2 regions of the Streptomyces sp. NPDC028907 genome follow, and region 2 is predicted to be linked to the other one. Evidence: riboswitches for the same ligand, from Rfam matches in the RefSeq annotation. Region 2 holds a riboswitch; the other holds the start of a gene.
What was found. A riboswitch is a leader RNA that binds a small molecule or an ion and turns the genes downstream of it on or off. The one in region 2 is predicted to bind glycine.
Positions count from the first base shown of each region.

Region 1 (10,588 bases), on a different contig from region 2:
ATCGCCGTGGGTGTGGTGTGGCGGGACGTCGAGAGTGCCTTGTCGCAGCTGCACGGGGAGCGGATCGACACCGGGGAGACGCTGGTCGGGCACAATCCGGCGGACGAGCTGGCTCGGCGGCGCAACCGGGCGGTCTGAGCTCCTTCGGCGCAGGCGCACCCCCAGCCCGGCCGGTTCGAGGGCGGTGGGTGGTGGCGAGGGCCGTGGATCACGCGGTCGTCGTAGCAGGGCATTGTCAGTGGCGTGAGGCAGCATCGGAGATGTGAGGAACGCGCCTACGATCCTGCATCTCGACATGGATGCCTTCTACGCCTCGGTGGAGCAGGCATCCAAGCCGAGCCTGCGCGGGAAGGCCGTGGTCGTGGGCGGGCTCGGGCCGCGGGGAGTCGTCGCCACCGCGTCCTATGAGGCTCGGGTGTTCGGGGTGCACTCGGCGATGCCCATGGCCCAGGCGCGTCGGCTGGCGCCGAATGCCGCGTATCTCGTGCCGCGCTTCGGGATCTACCGGGACATCAGCGAGCAGGTCATGGCGTTGCTGCGGGATTTGTCGCCGCTGGTGGAGCCGTTGAGCCTGGATGAGGCCTTCGTGGATCTGGAAGCGGGCGGTGCGGCCTGGGACGAGGAGTCGGCGCGGTTGGTGGGGGCGAGGTTGCGTGCCGACATACGGGCTGTCACGGGGCTCGCGGGGTCCGTGGGGCTGGCCGGGTCCAAGATGCTCGCGAAGATCGCCTCGGAGCAGGCCAAGCCCGATGGGCTGGTGGTGATCGAGCCGGGGACGGAGCGCGAGTTGCTCGGGCCGATGTCGGTGCGGACATTGCCGGGAGTGGGGCCGGCGACCGGGGACCATCTGCGACGGGCCGGGATCCACACGGTGGACGAGATCGCCGAGGCGGGGGAGGACGAACTCGTACGGCTGCTGGGCAAGGCTCATGGCCATGCCCTGTATGCCATGGCGCTGGCCCACGACGATCGGCCTGTGGTGGCCGAGCGGGAGGCCAAGTCGGTGTCGGTCGAGGACACGTACGACGTGGACATCCATGACCGGGTGCGGGTGGGTCTGGAGGTGCAGCGGCTGGCCGACCGGTGTGTGCGGCGGTTGCGGGGGGCCGGGTTGTCGGGGCGGACCATCGTCTTGAAGGTGCGCAGATACGACTTCTCCACGCTGACCCGTTCCGAGACGATGCGCGGACCTACGGACGATCCGGCGGTGGTGCGGGAGGCTGCGGCTCGGTTGCTGGATTCTGTGGACACGACGGGTGGCGTGCGGCTGTTGGGGGTGGGGGTCAGCGGGCTGGCCGACTACACGCAGGAGGACCTGTTCGCACAGGTGGCGGGGGAGGGCGCGGAGCACTTCGTGGAGGACGGCGAGGAGGAACCGGCTGGTGAGCAGCGAGTGGAGGCGCCTGTGGAGCGGCGGTGGGTCGCGGGGCACGATGTGCGGCACGTCGAGTACGGGCATGGGTGGGTGCAGGGGAGTGGGGTTGGGCGGGTGACCGTGCGCTTCGAGACGCCCGAGTCGTCTGAGCCGGGGCGGGTGCGGACGTTTCGGGTTGATGATCCGGGGCTGGAGGGGGCGGAGCCGTTGCCGTTGGTGAAGGCCAGGCCGGCAGGGCCCGGAGCGGCTGGAGTGGCCGGGGGAGGTGGGGAATCTGGTGGGTCTGGGGCTGGTGGGGCCTCTGAGGTGAAAGGGAAGGGGGCCGAACTGGTGGAGGAGGCGGGGGAGGGGGAAGTGGGGGACATGCCTGTGGCGCCTGGTTAGCGGCTGGCGGGGTTGCCGCTGCGCCTGGATGATCTATTCCAAGGGGTCGGTGATTGCCTTGGCCCCGGTCCAGGTGCAGGCCCCAGAAGAAGCGGCTGTGACCGGCGCAGTAGCCGTATTCGGCCCAACCTGCCAAGTCGGAGCGCTTTACGGTCTCGCGGGAGCGGCCGCGCTCCACCGGGGTGGAGTCCACGACCCATACGTCGTCGCTCCACACCGAGGTGGTGGTGGCCAGGATCCGGTTGACGTTTTCGCATCGGACCGGTGGCTCCACGCCGTTCGTCACAAAACGATCCTGGACACCCTCGTTCTTGTCTCCGCAGGCACCCCTTGGACCACACCACCAGGAGGAACCAGTGTCATACCCGCGACTGCTCACCCCTGAGGAGAAGCTCGCCGACGCGAAGAAGCTGTTGAGCCTCCCGAGTATCGTCGTGATCTGCGGCTCCACCCGCTTCATGACCGAGATGAACGAGGCCGATCTGCGGGAGACCAAAGCCGGAAGGATTGTCGTCAAACCGGGCTGTGACATGAAGTCGCCGCACGAACTTTGGTCCGATCCTGTCGAGGCCGAGGAGCTGAAGGTTCGACTCGACGATCTGCACCGGGCGAAGATCCGGCTCGCTGATGAGGTGCTCGTAGTCGGCGACTACATCGGAGACAGCACCCGAGCCGAAATCGCCTACGCCCGGTCGCTGGGCAAGCCCGTGCGGTTCACGCACCCCGAAGTCGACCCTGACGCCTGACCGCCTACTGCCACCTCGACAACCAGGGCTGGCAGCCCGCCGCCTGACCGTCTCGCGATGGCTTCGGCCGCCGCCCACCCCACACCCTCCGCAGGCATCCCTTGGAATTGATCCTCTGGGTGTGCGGGGCGTGCGTGCCGCTGCTTCTGCATGGGTGGTGGTGGCCCGGCTGTCGTGGGTGGCGTGCGGGTGCCGGTGGCGCTGGTCGCGCGATAGGGGCTTCCGCAGCTCCTGGCAGAGGAGTCCGCTGATGTGCCGGCAGGGCGAATCGTTCTGAGCTGCGTTCGCGAGGGTGCCTCGTCCCGGCTTGGGCGCTGTCGCCGCTGCCGGTGGGCGGATCTGCCTGATGTGGAGTCGGGAGTCATGCTGAGGTCGCGTCCCGGGCTTCGTTTGCGTGGCCCTTGATGGTGTGCCGATGGTGCTGGTCGGCGGTGGGGGAGGCGCTGCGGAATGCCCGCGGGCTGGGCATTCGGAGGCGGTGTCAGGGGCTTTACCGGGAGGGCGTCCAGCCTTGAGGGGCGCTCGTGCTGTGTCGGTGGCGGGGGGTCAGGAGTGGGGGCGGGTTGGTCTGGGGCCGTTGTCTTCCGGGGTTTCCAGGCCTGCGATGTTGCCGAAGTCCCGGTCCGGGGGTGAGGGTGGAGGGGCTACGTCGAGGCCGTAGTGGTGGTAGAGCTGGAGTTCTTGTTCGGGGGAGAGGTGGCGGCCTACGCCGAAGTCGGGGGCGTCCTTGATCAGGGCGCGGTCGAAGGGGATGTGGAGGCTGCCTTCTACGAGCTCGCTGGGCTCAAGGGGGACGAAGGCGTCGCGGGAGAACAGGCCCGTGCGTATCGCTGCCCATTCCGGCACTCCGGTCGCGTCGTCGAGGTAGACCTCGTCGATGGTGCCGATCTTGGTGCCGTTGCGGTCGAAGGCCTTGCGGCCGATCAGATTGCGCGGATCGATGTCGGTCTGCACGGGCCCTCCACTTGGTCGCAACTCATCTGGAAGCAGTCGTAAGCACTACGAAAAGGCAGATTGGTGAGCGCGGCCACTCGAAGGTCCGTGCGTTGACCCCGCTGGTAGGCTGGCTAGCGGCTGCTGACCCCGTGCGGGAGAGTCCTCCGGACACCATCCGGAGGCGCCGAAGGAGCAAATCCTCCCCGGAATCTCTCAGGCACACGTACCGCACGGACGAGGTCACTCTGGAAAGCAGGGCGGGTGTCGACGGCTTCCGCTCTCACCGACGGTGAAAGCCGGGCGCTCTGTGCGACCCGGTGAAGCTCTCAGGTTGAGATGACAGAGGGGGAGGCCGTCCGGGTACCCGCGCCGTGGTGCCCCTCGAAGGTCGTGTCAGACCAGGAGGCCTCCGTAATGACCGCCCATCGCATTCCGCTCTCCGAGCTCGAACAGGGGATCCCTTTCGAGCAGCGTCATATCGGTCCTGACCATGAGGCTCGGGCCAAGATGCTCGCCCACGTCGGGTACGGCTCGCTCGACGAGCTCACCGCCGCCGCGGTGCCGGATGTGATCAAGAACGCCGACTCCCTCGACCTGCCGGGGGCGCGTACCGAGGCCGAGGTGCTCGCCGAGCTGCGGTCGCTCGCCGATCGCAATCAGGTGCTCGACTCCATGATCGGGCTCGGGTACTACGGGACCTTCACGCCGCCGGTCATCCTGCGGAACGTCATGGAGAATCCGGCCTGGTACACGGCCTACACGCCGTATCAGCCCGAGATCTCGCAGGGGCGGCTCGAGGCGCTGCTCAACTTCCAGACCATGGTCGCCGACCTGACCGGGCTGCCGACCTCCGGTGCCTCGCTGCTCGACGAGGGAACCGCCGCGGCCGAGGCCATGGCCCTGTCCCGGCGTATGGGCAAGAACAAGAAGGGGCTGTTCCTGGTCGACGCGGATGTGCTTCCGCAGACCATCGCCGTGATCGAGACCCGGGCCGAGCCGACGGGGGTCGAGGTCGTCGTCGCCGACCTCAGTGAGGGGATCCCGGCGGACGTCGCCTCCCGTGAGATCAACGGCGTGCTCCTTCAGTACCCGGGAGCTTCCGGTGTCGTACGCGATATCAAGGCCGTCATCGAGCAGGCCCACGAGCTCGGCGCCCTTGTCACCGTCGCCGCCGATCTGCTCGCGCTCACGCTGCTGAAGTCGCCCGGTGAGCTCGGGGCGGACATCGCGGTCGGGACGACGCAGCGGTTCGGTGTTCCCATGGGCTTCGGCGGTCCGCATGCCGGATACATGGCCGTGCACGAGAAGTTCGCGCGCAGCCTGCCCGGGCGGCTCGTCGGTGTGTCCGTGGACGCGGACGGGAACAAGGCGTACCGGCTGGCCCTGCAGACGCGTGAGCAGCACATCCGGCGGGAGAAGGCCACCAGCAACATCTGCACGGCTCAGGTGCTGCTCGCCGTGATGGCCGGGATGTACGCCGTGTACCACGGGCCCGAGGGGCTGCGCGGCATTGCCCGGCGCACGCACCGGTACGCCTCCGTCCTGGCCGCCGGGCTCGCTGCCGGCGGGGTCGAGGTCGTGCACGGCTCGTACTTCGACACGCTGACCGTGCGGGTGCCGGGGAAGGCCGCCGAGGTCGTTGCCGCGGCCCGGCAGAACGGCGTCAACCTGCATCTCGTCGACGCGGACCACGTCTCCGTCGCCTGCGACGAGACCACGAACCGGGCCCAGCTGGGTGCCGTATGGACGGCGTTCGGGGTCGAGGGGGACATCGAGGCGCTGGACGCGGTGACCGAGGACGCGCTGGCGGAGGGGCTGCTGCGCGGCGACGAGTACCTCACGCACCCCGTGTTCCACCAGTACCGTTCCGAGACCGCGATGCTGCGCTACCTGCGCAGGCTCGCCGACCGCGACTACGCGCTGGACCGCGGCATGATCCCGCTGGGGTCCTGCACGATGAAGCTCAACGCGACCACCGAGATGGAGCCGGTCACCTGGCCGGAGTTCGGGCAGCTGCACCCCTTCGCGCCCGCCGAGCAGGTGCAGGGCTATCTGACGCTCATCCGTGAGCTGGAGGAACGTCTCGCCGAGGTCACCGGGTACGACAAGGTGTCGTTGCAGCCCAACGCCGGGTCGCAGGGTGAGCTGGCCGGGCTGCTCGCTGTACGCGGGTACCACCGGGCCAACGGGGACGAGCAGCGGACCGTGTGTCTGATTCCGTCCTCCGCTCATGGGACCAATGCCGCCAGCGCTGTCATGGCCGGCATGAAGGTCGTCGTCGTCAGGACCGCCGAGGACGGTGAGATCGACGTCGAGGATCTGCGGGTGAAGATCGAGAAGCACCGGGACGAGCTGTCGGTGCTGATGATCACGTATCCGTCGACGCACGGTGTGTTCGAGGAGCATGTCGCCGACATCTGTGCGCAGGTGCACGAGGCCGGCGGGCAGGTGTACGTCGACGGCGCCAACCTCAACGCGCTGGTGGGGCTGGCCAAGCCGGGGCACTTCGGCGGTGACGTCTCGCATCTGAATCTGCACAAGACCTTCTGCATTCCGCACGGTGGCGGCGGTCCGGGTGTCGGGCCGGTCGGTGTGCGGGCGCATCTGGCGCCGTATCTGCCGAACCACCCGATGCAGCCCGCCGCCGGGCCGGAGACGGGTGTCGGACCGATCTCGGCCGCGCCCTGGGGTTCCGCCGGGATCCTGCCGATCTCCTGGGCGTATGTACGGCTCATGGGCGGCGAGGGGCTGAAGCGGGCCACGCAGGTGGCCGTGCTGTCCGCCAACTACATCGCCAAGCGGCTGGAGCCGCACTACCCGGTGCTCTACACGGGGCCGGGCGGGCTCGTCGCGCACGAGTGCATCATCGATCTGCGGCCGCTGACCAAGGCGACCGGGGTGAGCGTCGACGATGTGGCCAAGCGGCTCATCGACTTCGGCTTCCATGCGCCGACGATGTCGTTCCCCGTGGCGGGGACGCTGATGATCGAGCCGACCGAGTCCGAGGATCTGAGTGAACTCGACCGGTTCTGCGAGGCGATGATCGCTATTCGGGCGGAGATCGAGAAGGTCGGGGCGGGTGAGTGGCCTGCCGAGGACAATCCGCTGCGGAATGCTCCGCATACCGCCGGTGCGCTGGGTGGGGAGTGGGGGCACGCTTACAGCCGCGAGGAGGCTGTGTTCCCGGCCGGGGTGTCGGTTGCCGACAAGTACTGGCCGCCGGTGCGGCGGATTGATCAGGCCTTCGGGGATCGGAATCTCGTGTGTTCCTGTCCGCCGATGGATGCCTATGAGGGCTGACGTCTGCGGGGTGCGCTCGCGGGGCCTGTAGCGCTGCGGGGGTAGGTGTGAGGAGGGCTCCGTCCCGGTCGTGGTTGGCCGGGGCGGGGCCCTTGTGTGGTTCACGTTGTTGTCAGTGCTACCTCTGTCGCCTTGATCAGTGCGGTGACGGGCATTCCGGGGGTCAGGGCGAGGTCGGTGGTGGCGTCGGTGGTGATGGCCGCCGTCAGGGCTGCGCCGTCCACGGCGATCTTGACTGATGTCATTGCGGGGCCTGTGGCGATGCCGGTGATCGTGCCGGGGAGTTGGTTGCGGATGGACAGGCCCTTGATCGGGGTGGTGGCGAGGGAGATGTCCGTGGCTTTGACCAGAGCGGTTACGGGGGTTTCTTCGGTGAGGGCCAGGTCCTTGAGGGCGTCCAAGGTGATTGCTGCGGTGAGGGGCTGGCCGCCGGAGAGGTGGATCTTGAGGGTGGCCATGGCTTCGCCTCGGGTGATGGCCGTGATGGTGCCGGGGAGTTGGTTGCGGATGCTCAGGCTCATGGGGGTGCCTCGTTGACGGTGGGGGGAATTGGAGCGTTCGGGTGTCTGGTTTGTATTGGTTCGGGGGTTGTGGGCCTACCGTAGTTGGGCTCGGGTTGAGCAGGGGCGTCGCCTGGCCGAGCGTGTAGGGCTGCTGGTCGGTCGCGACGGGCGGTTTTATCGCCCCCGCCGCCCCTACCCGTCCCATCCCCAGGGGCTCCGCCCCTTCGACCCCGCCAGGGAGCTGCCGCCCCCTGGACCCCCGCCATCGGCCCTCCGGGCCTCGTCCTCAAACGCCGGACGGGCTTGCAGTGGCTGGGCCGGTGAAGCCTAAGGCCTCGTTCTCAAGCGCGGGGCGAGCTGGAGGTGGCTGGGCCGGTGAAGCCTGAGCCCTCGTTCTCGAGCGCCGGATGGGCTGGAAGTGGCTGGCGTGGCGGCATCAGGAGAAGTCTGAGGCTCTGAGTACGGCCTGGGTCGTGGCGTCGTCGATCTGGTGGGCCAGTCGCTCCAGTACGTCCGTGCCTTCGAGGAGGGTGCCGCGTTCGCGGGAGCGGCGGACTCCGGTGTCGAGTTCGTGCCAGAGGAACGGGTTGGCGATCAGGATGCGGGGGTCCAGGTCCAGGCGGTAGCCGCCTGTGTCGCGGAGAGTGAGGAGGGCGGTGACGCGGCCGTGTTGACGCACGGCGACGAGCTCGTCTGTGCGCACTGTCCGGCGGCGTACGAGGCCGCGTACTTCCAGCCAGCCCGGGCCCGCGGTGACGCGCTGGGGGAAGAGGATCGTGAAGAGCAGCGCGGTCAGGGCCAGCCAGAGGAGGGCGCGGGCCGGGGTGAGGGTTTCCCCGTCCAGGTCGACCAGGAGGGTCATGCCGAGGAAGAGCAGAGCGCAGCCCAGGGCGAACCGGGCACCGCCACGCCAGTGGCGGTCGACGGTCGGGGTCGGACGCGGTCCGTATCCCTGCACAGTGCAGACGGTAGGGGCAAGGCGCCCGGACGACCCCGAGCCCGCGTTGCTCTGACGCCTTACGGTCGCAACCTTGACGCGATCCTGATGGGCGGGGCTGTTTCAGCCGGTGTGCACGCGGGGCCGGCGTTCCCGGTCCGGCTCGGCCTCGCGCAGTACCTCTCGGGTGACCGGGGCGACCTCGCCTTGGCCGAAGAGCAAGAAGCGCAGGAAGTTGGTGAAGGGGTTGCCCTCGGTCCACTCGAAGTAGATGTGGGGTATCCGGTCGGTGCTGTCGCGGACGTGGAGGAGCAGGGCGGCCAGGGCGTTGGGGATGGAGGAGGACTCCAGGGTCAGGACGCGGTAGCGGTGGTGCAGGACCTCGCCGCGTACGGCCAGGCCGGCCTCGAACTCGGACGGGTCGGTGACCGTCACCTCGACGAAGACGAAGTCCTCCTGGTCCGGGATGTCGTTGTCGGCCCGGATCTGCTCGATCTTGTCGTGGTACTCGGCCTTGTCCCGCTGGTCGGGCTCATTGGCGATGAAGCGGATCTTGCGGCTGGCCATGTCTCGGACGAAACGTTCCGCCATGTCATCGAGCGTCACGTCCGTCACGCGGAGCTCGAAGGCACGGGCCAGCCGGGACAGGAGTGAGACCAGGATGATGCCGGCGATGAAGCAGGCGCCGATCTTCACGCCGTCGGGGCGCTCGAAGACGTTCACGACGGTGGTGTAGAGGAACACCGCCGAGATGACGGCGAAGCCGATGAACCAGTTCCGCTGACCGGCCTCGCGGGCCGCGATGGTCACGGCGATGGCGGCGGAGCTGATGAGGACCAGCACGCCGGTGGCGTAGGCGCCGCCCTGCGCATCGACGTCGGCGTCGAAGATCCAGGTGACCAGGAAGGCGACGAGGGTGAAGACGACGACCATCGGGCGGACCGCCCTCGCCCAGTGCGGGGCCATGCCGTAGCGGGGGAGATAGCGCGGCATCAGGTTGAGCAGGCCGGCCATGGCGGAGGCGCCGGCGAACCACAGGATGGCGATCGTCGAGGCGTCGTAGACCGTGCCGAAGGCGCCACCGAGGTACTCGTGGGCAAGGAAGGCGAGCGCGCGGCCGTTGGCCTGCCCGCCCGACTCGAACTCCTTCGCGGGGATCAGCAGCGTGGTGATGAAGCTTGTCGCGATCAGGAAGCAGCTCATGATCAGCGCGGCGGTGGTGAGCAGCTTCTTCGTGTCCCGGATCCGGCCCGCAGGGTTCTCGTCCGTCTCCCCCGGGGCGCCCTTGACGTGCGGCATCACCGCGACGCCGGTCTCGAAGCCGGAGAGGCCGAGCGCGAGTTTGGGGAAGACGATCAGGGCGACGCCGATCATGACGAAGATGTTGCCGTGCTCGGCCGTGAGGGCGTTGGACCAGTCGGTGACGACATGTCCCTCGGTGACGACGTGGTACAGGCCGACGGCCACCACGACGGCGTTCAGCGCGAGGTAGGCGCCGACCAGGGCCACGGCGACGCCGATCGCCTCCAGGAAGCCCTTGAGGAAGACCGCGCCGAGCAGCGCCACGAGGATGAGGGTGATCAGCATCTGCTTGTCGTGCAGGGCGCTGTTCAGATGCGGGTTCTCGACCAGGTGCGTCGAGGCGTCGGCCGCCGACAGGGTGATGGTGATCAGGAAGTCGGTGGCGGCGAAACCGAGCAGGGTCAGGACGAAGAGCTTGCCCTTCCAGAAGGTCAGGAGCCGCTCCAGCATCGCGATCGAGCCCTGGCCGTGGGGACTCTCCTCGGCCACGCGCCGGTACACGGGCAGGGCTCCCGCCAGGGTGACGATCACGAGCACGATCGTGGCGACGGGTGACAGCAGGCCGGCCGCGAGGGCCGCGATGCCCGGCTGGTAGCCGAGGGTCGAGAAGTAGTCGACGCCGGTGAGGCACATGACGCGGTACCACGGCTGGCCCTTGTGCTCCGGCTCGGACTCGGTCTCGGCCTGCTGTTGCTCGCGGCCGTGGCCCTTGCCCATGTCGGACAGGCCCTCCAGCATCCAGGCGCGCAGGCGACCGGGCGGCGGGTGTTCGGTCGTGGCCATCGACGTGCTCCTGATGTGCGGGTCGGCGCGGGGTTCCGGCCATCACGCGGACGGCGGCACCAGCGTAAGCAGAGAGTGACGTACAGACCCACGGATCTGTGCGCTGCGGGCGTCAAGCTTCCGTTAAGACTCGGCATGCGGGCCGTGGCCGCGCCATGAGATGCGCGGTCCGGTGCTGGTCGGGGGACGGAGGTGGTGGGGGTGGTGGGGTGGTGCGGCATGGTCGGGTTGCTATGGGGTGATGGGTGGTCGGCCTGGGGGTGGATACGCAGCGTCATGGTGTGTGCTTCCAGCCGGGGCGGGGCGGGGCGGGGCGGGAGGG
Region 1 is NZ_JBVHVE010000014.1:252,963-263,550, reverse strand. It holds gene ACZ4UU_RS35655 (MerR family transcriptional regulator) at 1-138, shown strand, start outside; gene ACZ4UU_RS35650 (DNA polymerase IV) at 263-1,759, shown strand; partial or broken gene ACZ4UU_RS35645 (IS982 family transposase) at 1,830-1,994, opposite strand; gene ACZ4UU_RS35640 (hypothetical protein) at 2,116-2,505, shown strand; gene ACZ4UU_RS35635 (PRC-barrel domain-containing protein) at 3,052-3,459, opposite strand; glycine riboswitch at 3,584-3,680, shown strand; gene gcvP (aminomethyl-transferring glycine dehydrogenase) at 3,856-6,741, shown strand; gene ACZ4UU_RS35625 (TOBE domain-containing protein) at 6,843-7,262, opposite strand; gene ACZ4UU_RS35620 (hypothetical protein) at 7,681-8,202, opposite strand; gene ACZ4UU_RS35615 (APC family permease) at 8,305-10,266, opposite strand.
Region 1: another riboswitch for glycine. It lies ahead of gcvP (aminomethyl-transferring glycine dehydrogenase); the one in region 2 lies ahead of gcvT (glycine cleavage system aminomethyltransferase GcvT).

Region 2 (10,588 bases):
GCGACGTCGACGTGCTCGCAACCGCCGTAGTAGCGGCGGCCCGGGTAGCCCTCGGCGTACTTGTTGGTGGCGACCGAGCCCTGGGCCTCCATGACCGCGACGGGCGCGAAGTTCTCGGAGGCGATCATCTCCAGGGTGGTCTGCTGGCGCTCCAGCTCGGCGTCGAGCGCGGCGGCGACGGCCGGGTCCAGCTCGTGCAGGGGGGTGTTCAGAAGCGACTTGTCAGACATAAGGGGGTGTGACTCCTCAGCCGGCGGTGTGGGCGACGTACTCGTCGGCGGAGAGCAGGTCGGCCGGCTCCTCCGTGACGCGTACCTTGAACAGCCAGCCGCCCTCGAAGGGGGCGGAGTTCACCAGCGCCGGGTCGTTCACGACGTCCTCGTTGATCTCGGTGACCTCGCCGGTGACCGGGGAGTACAGGTCGGACACCGACTTGGTCGACTCCAGTTCACCGCAGGTGTCACCCGCGGTCACGGTCGAGCCGACCTCGGGGAGCTGGGCGTAGACGACGTCGCCGAGCGCGTTGGCCGCGAACTCGGTGATGCCGACCGTCGAGACGCCGTCCTCGGCGGTCGACAGCCACTCGTGCTCCTTGCTGTAGCGCAGCTGCTGGGGGTTGCTCATGGCCTGAATTCTCCTGTACGCGCGGGAGTGGTGATGAATGGGGGACTACTGGAAACGCGTGTGAGCAGCGCGAATGTGCGCAGGGTCACGCACGGGGGCCGCTGTCGGTCTCTACTTGTGGTCCGGTCTGCGGATCTGGGCCGGCCTTCGCGTCCGGGCCCGTCCTCGCGTCTGGGCCAGTCTCTCCGTACGGCGCTACTTCTGCCGCTTGTAGAACGGCAGCGCCACGACCTCGTACGGCTCGTGGCTGCCCCGGATGTCCACGCCGACCCCGGCCGTGCCCGGCGCCGAGTGCGCGGCGTCGACGTACGCCATCGCGATCGGCCTGCCGAGGGTGGGGGAGGGCGCACCCGAGGTGACCTCGCCGATGACCTCGCCGCCGGCGACGACCGGGTACCCGGCGCGCGGGACGCGACGCCCCTCGGCGATCAGGCCGACGAGGACGCGCGGCGGGTTCTCCGAGGCGCGGGAGGCGGCCGCGGCGAGCGCCTCGCGTCCGACGAAGTCGCCCTCCTTCTCGAACTTCACCACCCGGCCGAGCCCGGCGTCGAAGGGGGTCAAGGAGGTCGAGAGCTCGTTGCCGTACAGCGGCATGCCCGCCTCAAGGCGCAGCGTGTCCCGGCAGGACAGGCCGCACGGGACCAGCCCGACGCCCTCGCCCGCCTTGGTCAGCGCCTGCCACAGTTCGACGGCGTGCTCCGGCTTCACGAACAGCTCGAAGCCGTCCTCGCCGGTGTAGCCGGTGCGGGCGATGAGGGCGGGGACGCCGGCGACGGTGCCGGGCAGGCCGGCGTAGTACTTCAGGCCGTCGAGGTCGGCGTCGGTGAGCGACTTCAGGATGCCCGGGGACTCGGGGCCCTGGACCGCGATCAGCGCGTACGCGTCCCGGTCGTCGCGGACCTCGGCGTCGAAGCCGGTCGCACGCTCGGTCAGGGCGTCCAGCACGACCTGGGCGTTCGAGGCGTTGGCGACGACCATGTACTCGGTGTCGGCGAGCCGGTAGACGATCAGGTCGTCGAGGATGCCGCCGTCGGCCTGGCAGATCATGGTGTAGCGGGCGCGGCCGACGCCGACGGAGGCGATGTTGCCGACCAGGGCGTGGTTCAGGAAGGCGGCCGCCCCGGGGCCGGTGACGGTGATCTCGCCCATGTGGGAGAGGTCGAAGAGCCCGGCCTTCGTCCGCACGGCGTTGTGCTCGTCGCGCTCGGAGCCGTACCGCAGGGGCATGTCCCAGCCGGCGAAGTCGGTCATCGTCGCGCCGAGCGAGCGATGCAGGGCATCGAGCGCGGTACGACGGGGGTCAGTGCTGCTCATCGGACGTGTCTCCCAAGGCGATGGGGGTCCCCCCGCGCGAGCGAATTCGAGCGTGGGGGAGGGCGAGGTCGTTCCTCCCCATCTGTCATCGGAACCTGAGAGGTTCGCCCCGACCGCCACAGGGACGATCGACGGCTTGCACCTTGGGTGGGGCCGCGTGTCCCGGGTAGAGACAGAGCGGCCCGCTTTTCAGATGTGCCTCGCCCGCGCGGTAACGGGGCCTGAGAGATTCAAGGGAGGGACTTGCTCCTTCGGCGCCCCAGCGATGCACTGCTGGGGACTCTCCCGCGCGGATTCAAACGGCCGGTATGCAGTTGGCGCGCACATCATTGCACGCCCGCGCCCGTCAACGGCAGGCCGTGTCTGTAACCGGCTTGTGGCAGGAAGTGAACGAAAATGCGAGAGATCATCCATTACCTTCTCTTTACGCTCAGTGGGGACGGGGAATCCTGACCCCGGAGGAGGACGATGACGGTGAACCGCACTACGGCGTACGCCACGACCTCGGGCATGGCGCTGCCCAAGCAGCCCGTGGCCCCGGCGGCCGAAGCCCGCGGCAGGTGCCTGGCACCCGTGGTCCGTGATCTGCGCGAGCGCTCCGGACGCAGCCCGCGCGCGCTCCTCTTCGGCCCCAAGGACCTCGTCGTGATCACCGGCCTGCCCGGCAGCGGCAAGTCCACGCTGATGAAGAGGGCGGTGCAGGGCACCCGCATCGACTCCCAGGACACCCGGGACCGCTGGGACACCCGCATGCCCCGCTTCCTCCCCTACGCCATCTACCGTCCCCTGGTCCGCCTCGCCCACTACACCGCACTGCGCCGCGCCGTGCGCTCCGGCGAGGGCGTCGTCGTGCACGACTGCGGTACGCAGGCCTGGGTGCGCGGCTGGCTGGCCCGCGAGGCCCGCCGCCGCGGCGGCAGCCTGCACCTGCTGCTGCTCGACGTCGCCCCCGACACCGCCCTGGAGGGCCAGCGCGAGCGCGGCCGTGGTGTCTCGCGGTACGCCTTCCTGCGCCACCGCCGAGCAGCGGCCCGCCTGCTGACCTCGGTGGAGGACGGCAGCCTGCCCCAGGGCTGCGGCTCCGCGGTGCTGATCGACCGGGAGGCGGCGGACACCCTGCGCCACATCGGCTTCACGGGCTGAACGGCCACGGGGTCGCACGGCGCGGACACCGGATAGCCTTCTGAGCCACAGACGTGGTTCACAGCAGGTGGTCAGAGAGATGGACTTCGCAGCGGATCTCCCCGCGGACTTCCCGGCAGGGGCACACCTCCAGGGGCACGGCGGTTGGCCGGGCAACGAACTGGAGGAGGTGCTCTCGGCCTCCCTCGGCGTGCCCTCGGCCGGCGGCCGGATCATCGAGGTGCTGGGCCGCAGCTTCGTCTGGGTGCCCCTGCCCAACGGCGGCGGACCCGCCAGCGGTCCCCTGGACCTGCCGACCGTGGAGATAGCGGGCCAGGCGTACGTCCCGGTCTTCAGCTCCGAGGAACAGTTCCGCCAGGTCGTCGGGGCCCACATGTCGCACACCGTCGCCCCCGCCGTGGAATTCGCCCGGGGTCTGCCGCCGCAGGTGGGTATCGCTGTCAACCCCGACGGCACGGTCGGCATCCCCCTGCCTCCGGCCGCGGTGGCCGAGCTCTGCCGGGTGGGCCGCACCCCGCTGGACGGCCTCACCTCCGGCGGCCGCGTCAAGCTCTACGAACCCGACTGGCAGGACGACCCGGTCGACTTCCTCGCGGCGGCCTCGGCCGAGTTCGCCGAGACCGGCGTCGTCACCACGGCCCGCCGCTGTCTGGCGGCGATCGAGACGGCCCACCCGGCGATGTTCGTCGGCGTGGAACTCTCCTCCTGGGAGGGCGACTTGCGCGCGGCACCCATGAACGCCCTCGCCCGGGCCCTCGGCCGCACCCCGGTCCCCTGGCCGGTCAACCTGGTCCTCCTGGAAGTGGCCCAGGACCCGGTGATCGACTGGATGAGGCAGAAGGTACGCCCGTTTTATCAGCGGGATTTCTAGGCGCCGGTGACGGGCAGCGCCCCCTTGGGGGCGCGGGGAACTGCGCGACAAGCCACGCACGACCCGCAGTCCGTCAGACGACAATGGGCTCCGAGCTCTCCGCGGCTCCCCCAGCGGAGCGCCTAAGCTGGCAGTGAAACCCACGGTTCCCCGAAAGGGCGGTAAAAGGTGAGCGCGAGCGGCACCGCGGCGACCGGCCAGGTCGAGCACATGCTGCGCCAGGTGACGCCGGGGCGTTACGACGCCTACGAGGCGCTCCTCCGCGCCCTCGCCACCCCGAACACCGGGCAGGTCTGGATGCTGCTGTGGCACGGCCAGGCCGGCTCCCCGGACGCCCAGTACGGGAACATGGAGGTCGAGGGCCACGGCTACGCCCCCTGCGTCACCTCCGCCCAGGAGCTGTCGGCCAGCGGCTGGAACCGCTCCTACGAGGTCGTCGACGGCATCGACGTGGCCCGCACCCTCTACCCGGACCACTTCGGCCTCTGGCTGAACCCGCACGCCCCGGGCGGCGGCGTGGGCATCCCGTGGCTCGACCTGCGCCGCATCGCCACCGGCCTGGACCGCCAGCCCGCCGGCCCGCTCCGCCTGTCGGAGCCCGGCATCGAGATCCCGCAGTTCTACGCCCTGCTCGCGCAGAACGCCCACCGCACCCCCGCCGTCCGCTCGCTGCGCCGCGCCTGGGTGCAGCCGGCGCTCGGCGCGCCGTATCTCGCGATCGGGCTGGACGTGTACGACACCAGCCCGCCCGCCGTGGACTCGGTGCGCTCGATGATGCTCCAGTCGATCGGCGCGGTCCCGGACGGGCTGCCCGTCTCGACCGTGGCGATGTCGGACGAGGACGACCCGGTCGCGATGTGGATGCGAGCGACCGCCCGCCCGTTCTACGACCGCGAGGCGCACGCCACGGCTCCGGTGCAGGCTCCGGCGTCCGGGTACGGCTACCCACCGCCACAGGGCCGTTACTGATCATTCATGGGCTAACCTACCGAGCGGTCGGTGCCCCGGCTGTCGTAGGCGCAAAGGGTCCGCGGCTTCCGTTTCCCAGGTGAATCTCCGCGCGTAGATGCGATCGGAAGGTCCCGGTCCGCCCTCATACGCCCCAACTGGCGTGCGTCCGCCCGCCGTTACCCGCTGTTCGGATAACGGAACCCCGCAGACAGCATCACGGTTGCGCATACTTTCCTTGCCAGCTCTGGCAACAGATCGCCAAAGCGTTGAAGACTCCCGGCAAGACACGGACCGGTAGGTCCTGTGTGCGAGTTGGAGCAACCGCTACCGCGGCAGCCAGGGGGGCCGACAACCGTCGGCCGAGAGGGGTCAGACTCACCGTGACGGCACCGATCGAGACCACCGGATCGCAGGCCGACGCCCAGCCGGAGGCCGTGCTGAAGGGGGTCGAGGCCAAGAAGATCGAGGGCCGGTCGCTCGGACAGATCGCCTGGTCCCGCTTCAAACGGGACAGAGTGGCGGTAGTCGGCGGCATCGTTGTCGTGCTGCTCATCCTCGTGGCGGTACTGTCCCGTCCGCTCCAGGCGCTGCTGGGCCTCGACCCCAACGCCTTCCACCAGGACCTGATCGACCCCAACACCTCTCTGCCCAAGGGTGACTTCGGCGGGATGAGCTGGGATCACCCGCTGGGTGTCGAGCCGAAGTTCGGCCGGGACATCCTCGCGCGCATCCTGGAGGGCTCCTGGGTCTCGCTGGTCGTCGCCTTCGGCGCGACGCTGCTGTCCGTCGTCATCGGCACCGTGATGGGCCTGGTCGCCGGCTACTACGGCGGACGGGTCGACACCGTCGTCAGCCGGCTCATGGACACGTTCCTGGCGTTCCCGCTGCTCCTGTTCGCCATCGCCATCTCCGCGACGCTCCAGGGCGGTGCCTTCGGCCTCGAAGGGCTGCCCCTGCACATCTCCGTGCTGATCTTCGTCATCGGCTTCTTCAACTGGCCCTACATGGGGCGCATCGTGCGCGGCCAGACCCTGGCCCTGCGCGAGCGGGAGTTCGTCGACGCCTCCCGGGGGATGGGGGCCGGCGGCCCGTACATCCTCTTCAAGGAACTGCTGCCCAACCTCGTCGCGCCGATCATCGTCTACTCGACGCTGCTCATCCCGACGAACATCCTCTTCGAAGCCTCGCTGAGCTTCCTCGGTGTGGGCATCCAGCCGCCCCAGGCATCCTGGGGCGGAATGCTCAACCAGGCCGTCGACTTCTTCGAGGTCGACCCCCAGTACATGATCGTCCCCGGCCTGGCGATCTTCATCACGGTGCTGGCCTTCAACCTCCTCGGTGACGGCCTGAGGGACGCACTCGACCCCCGCAGCCGCTGACGTCCGCGGTCGCCGCACCCGACTGCGACCCGACGTCCCACCCAAGTGTCCACCTACGAAGGGGAATCCGACCATCATGCGAAGGTCAGCAATGGCCGCGATTGCGGTCGCCAGTAGCGCCGGCCTGCTTCTCGCGGGCTGCAGCAAGGCCGACGACGGCGCCGACACGCCCAAGGGCGCCGGCGCGAACGCCGCGACCAAGGGAGTGGTGAACGCCTCCACCCACAAGGGCGGAACGGTCACCTACGCGAGCTCCGACGCCCCCGAGTCCCTGGACCCGGGCAACATGTACTACGCGTACGGCTACAACTTCAGCCGCCTCTACGCGCGTCCCCTGATGACCTTCAAGCCCGGCCCCGGCGAGGCGGGCAACGAACTCGTCCCGGACCTCGCCGAGGGCGCGGGCACGCCCAGCGACGGCGGCAAGACCTGGACGTACAAGATCCGTCAGGGCGTCAAGTACGAGGACGGGACCGCGGTCACCTCGAAGGACGTCAAGTACGCCGTGGAGCGTTCGAACTTCGCGCGTGACGTGCTCTCGCTCGGCCCCAACTACTTCCAGAACCTGCTGGACAACCCGGACGACTACAAGGGCCCGTACAAGGACAAGAGCGAAAAGGGCATCTCGTCCATCGAGACCCCGGACGACCACACGATCGTCTTCCACCTGAACAAGGCGTTCTCGGAGTTCGACTACCTCGTCAGTGCCCCGCAGACGGCCCCCGTGCCGCGGGCCAAGGACACGGGTGTGGACTACACCAAGAAGGTCGTCTCCTCCGGCTCGTACAAGTTCGAGAAGTACGAGGAGGGCAAGCAGATCGTCCTGGTCCGCAACCCCGAGTGGGACGCCAAGACGGACCCGCTGCGCAAGCAGTACCCGGACAAGATCGTGGTGAACCTCAAGGTCAACAAGGCCACGATCGACAAGGACGTGATGTCCGGGGACACGATGATCGACATCCAGGGAACCGGTGTCGACGCGCAGACCCAGGCGCAGATCCTGAACGACAAGGCCCAGATGGCCAACACGGACAACGCGCTGGGCGGTCGCCTGATCTACGCGGCGATCAACACCAAGCTGGCGCCGTTCAACAACCTTGAGTGCCGCAAGGCCGTCGAGTACGCGATCGACAAGACCGCCGTGCAGACCGCGATGGGCGGCCCGCTCCGCGGTGACATCGCCACCACGGTCCTGCCCACCGACGTCACCGGCTACGAGAAGGCCGACCAGTACGCCACCAAGGACAACAAGGGCGACGTGGCCAAGGCCAAGGAGCACCTGAAGGCCTGCGGCAAGGAGGGCGGCTTCAAGACCTCCATCTCGGCCCGCACCGACCGGCAGGGCGAGGTCGACGCGGCCACCGCGATCGTCGGCGCGCTGAAGAAGGTCGGCATCGACGCGGACATCAAGCAGTACCCGTCCGGCAAGTACTTCTCCGACTACGCGGGCGTGCCCAAGTTCAACAAGAAGAACAACATCGGCCTGATGATGATGCAGTGGGGCGCCGACTGGCCCACCGGCTACGGCTTCCTGCAGCAGATCGCGCACGGCAAGGCCATCAGCCAGTCCGGCAACACCAACCTGTCCGAGCTGGACAACCCCGAGATCAACAAGCTGCTGGACGACGCGATCGGCAACACCGACGAGGCCGCCCGCACCAAGGCGTACACCGAGATCGACCAGAAGATGATGGAGCAGGCCGCCATCGTGCCGCTGACCTACTTCAAGGTCCTGCTGTACCGCACGCCGCACGCCACCAACCTGGTGTCGTCGTCCGCCTGGAGCGGTCAGTACGACTACCTCAACGTCGGCACCGCCGAGAAGTAGCCCCGGAAGGCAGGTGAAGGCATTGGCGCCCGCGGACTAAAGTCATCCGCGGGCGCCGGCGCCGGTCCTCGTGATCTCGTACATCATCCGCCGGACGATCGCGGCACTGGTCCTGCTGCTCGTCGTCACCGCGGTCACCTTCGGCATCTTCTTCATCCTGCCGAAGCTCGCCGGGCAGACCGCCGACCAGCTGGCACAGCAGTACATCGGCAAGAACCCCACCCCCGAGGACATCGCGGCGGTCAAGGCGAACCTCGGTCTCGACCAGCCGGTCTACGTCCAGTACTGGGACTTCATCAAGGGGATCGTCTCCGGCGCCACCTACGACCTCGGCCCCACCACCGTCCGCTGTGACGCCCCCTGCTTCGGCTACTCCTTCAAGGACCACATCGAGGTCTGGCCCCAGTTGACCGAACGACTGCCGGTCACCCTCTCGCTGGCCGTCGGCGCCGCCGTGCTGTGGCTGGTCGGCGGTATCGCGGCCGGTGTCATCTCCGCTCTCAAACCGGGCTCGTTCTTCGACCGGTCCGCCATGGGCGTGGCCCTGGCGGGCGTCTCCCTGCCCATGTTCTTCACCGGGCAGCTGGCCCTGCTGTTGTTCAGCTACAAGCTGGAGATCTTCGGCAGAACGTACGTCCCCTTCACCGAGAACCCGTCCCAGTGGGCCAACACCCTGTTCCTGCCGTGGTGTTCGCTGGCCCTGCTCTACTCGGCCATCTACGCCCGGCTGACCCGCTCGGGCATGCTGGAGACCATGAGCGAGGACTTCATCCGCACCGCTCGGGCCAAGGGTCTGCGTGAGCGCAAGGTCGTCGTCCGACACGGTCTGCGGGCCGCGTTGACCCCGCTGGTGACGGTCTTCGGCATGGACATCGGCCTGCTGCTCGGCGGTGCCGTCATCACCGAGACGGTGTTCTCCCTGCACGGCATCGGCGAGTACGCGGTACAGGCGATCACCGCCAACGACCTGCCCCCGATCCTCGGCGTGACCCTGCTCGCGGCGTTCTTCGTCGTCTTCATGAACCTGGTGGTGGACCTCTTGTACGCCACGATCGACCCGCGGGTGAGGCTCTCGTGACCGACCTGTCCAAGTCCGGGGCCGCCGTGGGCGAGCCCGTACGTGCCGGCGAGCCGCCCCGGGCGTTCCTCGAAGTGCGCGACCTCAAGGTGCACTTCCCGACCGACGACGGCCTGGTCAAGTCCGTGGACGGTCTCTCCTTCCAGCTGGAGAAGGGCAAGACCCTCGGCATCGTGGGCGAGTCCGGCTCCGGCAAGTCCGTGACCTCGCTGGCCGTCATGGGCCTGCACCGCCTGGGCAACCGCGGCAAGAACGTGCAGATGTCCGGCGAGATCTGGCTCGACGGCAAGGAACTCGTCTCGGCGAGCCCCGACGAGGTCCGCCGGATGCGCGGCCGGCAGATGGCGATGATCTTCCAGGACCCGCTGTCGGCCATGCACCCGTACTACACGGTCGGCAACCAGATCGTGGAGGCGTACCGGGTCCACAACAAGGTCGACAAGAAGACCGCCCGCCGCCGCGCCGTCGAACTCCTCGACCGCGTCGGCATCCCGGAGCCGAACAAGCGCGTGGACATGTACCCGCACGAGTTCTCCGGCGGTATGCGCCAGCGCGCGATGATCGCCATGGCGCTGGTGAACAACCCCGAACTGCTGATCGCGGACGAGCCGACCACCGCGCTCGACGTCACCGTGCAGGCGCAGATCCTCGACCTGATCCGGGATCTGCAGAAGGAGTTCGGCTCCGCGGTCGTCATCATCACGCACGACCTCGGCGTGGTCGCCGAGATCGCCGACGACATCCTCGTGATGTACGGCGGACGCTGCGTGGAGCGCGGCCCGGTCGACAAGATCTTCTACGAGCCGTCGCACCCCTACACCTGGGGCCTGCTCGGCTCCATGCCGCGCATCGACCGCGCGCAGACCGACCGGCTCATCCCGGTCAAGGGCCAGCCGCCGAGCCTCATCAACGTCCCCTCGGGCTGCGCCTTCAACCCGCGCTGCCCGTACGCGGACGTGCCCAAGGGCGGGATCACCCGCACCGAGCGCCCCGAGCTGCGCGAGGTCGGCAGCAGGCACTTCACCGCCTGCCACCTGTCGCAGGAGGACCGCACCCGGATCTGGACCGAAGAGATTGCGCCGAAGCTGTGAGCGAGACTGAGACCGGGGCCGCGGCGGCGGCCGTGAAAGCCGCGCCGGCCGGCGACGAGAAACCGCTGCTCAAGGTCGAGGGCCTGGTCAAGCACTTCCCCATCAAGAAGGGCCTCCTCCAGCGGAAGGTCGGGGCGGTCAAGGCCGTGGACGGCATCGACTTCGAGGTGCGCCGGGGCGAGACCCTCGGTGTCGTGGGCGAGTCCGGCTGCGGCAAGTCGACCATGGGCCGGCTGATCACCCGGCTGCTGGAGCCGAGCGGCGGCAGGATCGAGTTCGACGGCACGGACATCACGCACCTGGGCACGA
Region 2 is NZ_JBVHVE010000032.1:31-10,618, forward strand. It holds partial or broken gene ACZ4UU_RS44395 (serine hydroxymethyltransferase) at 1-230, opposite strand, end outside; gene gcvH (glycine cleavage system protein GcvH) at 247-624, opposite strand; gene gcvT (glycine cleavage system aminomethyltransferase GcvT) at 820-1,938, opposite strand; glycine riboswitch at 2,011-2,137, opposite strand; glycine riboswitch at 2,138-2,236, opposite strand; gene ACZ4UU_RS44410 (AAA family ATPase) at 2,407-3,081, shown strand; gene ACZ4UU_RS44415 (enhanced serine sensitivity protein SseB) at 3,161-3,952, shown strand; gene ACZ4UU_RS44420 (enhanced serine sensitivity protein SseB C-terminal domain-containing protein) at 4,121-4,921, shown strand; gene ACZ4UU_RS44425 (ABC transporter permease) at 5,284-6,282, shown strand; gene ACZ4UU_RS44430 (ABC transporter substrate-binding protein) at 6,359-8,110, shown strand; gene ACZ4UU_RS44435 (ABC transporter permease) at 8,181-9,188, shown strand; gene ACZ4UU_RS44440 (ABC transporter ATP-binding protein) at 9,185-10,279, shown strand; gene ACZ4UU_RS44445 (ABC transporter ATP-binding protein) at 10,276-10,588, shown strand, end outside.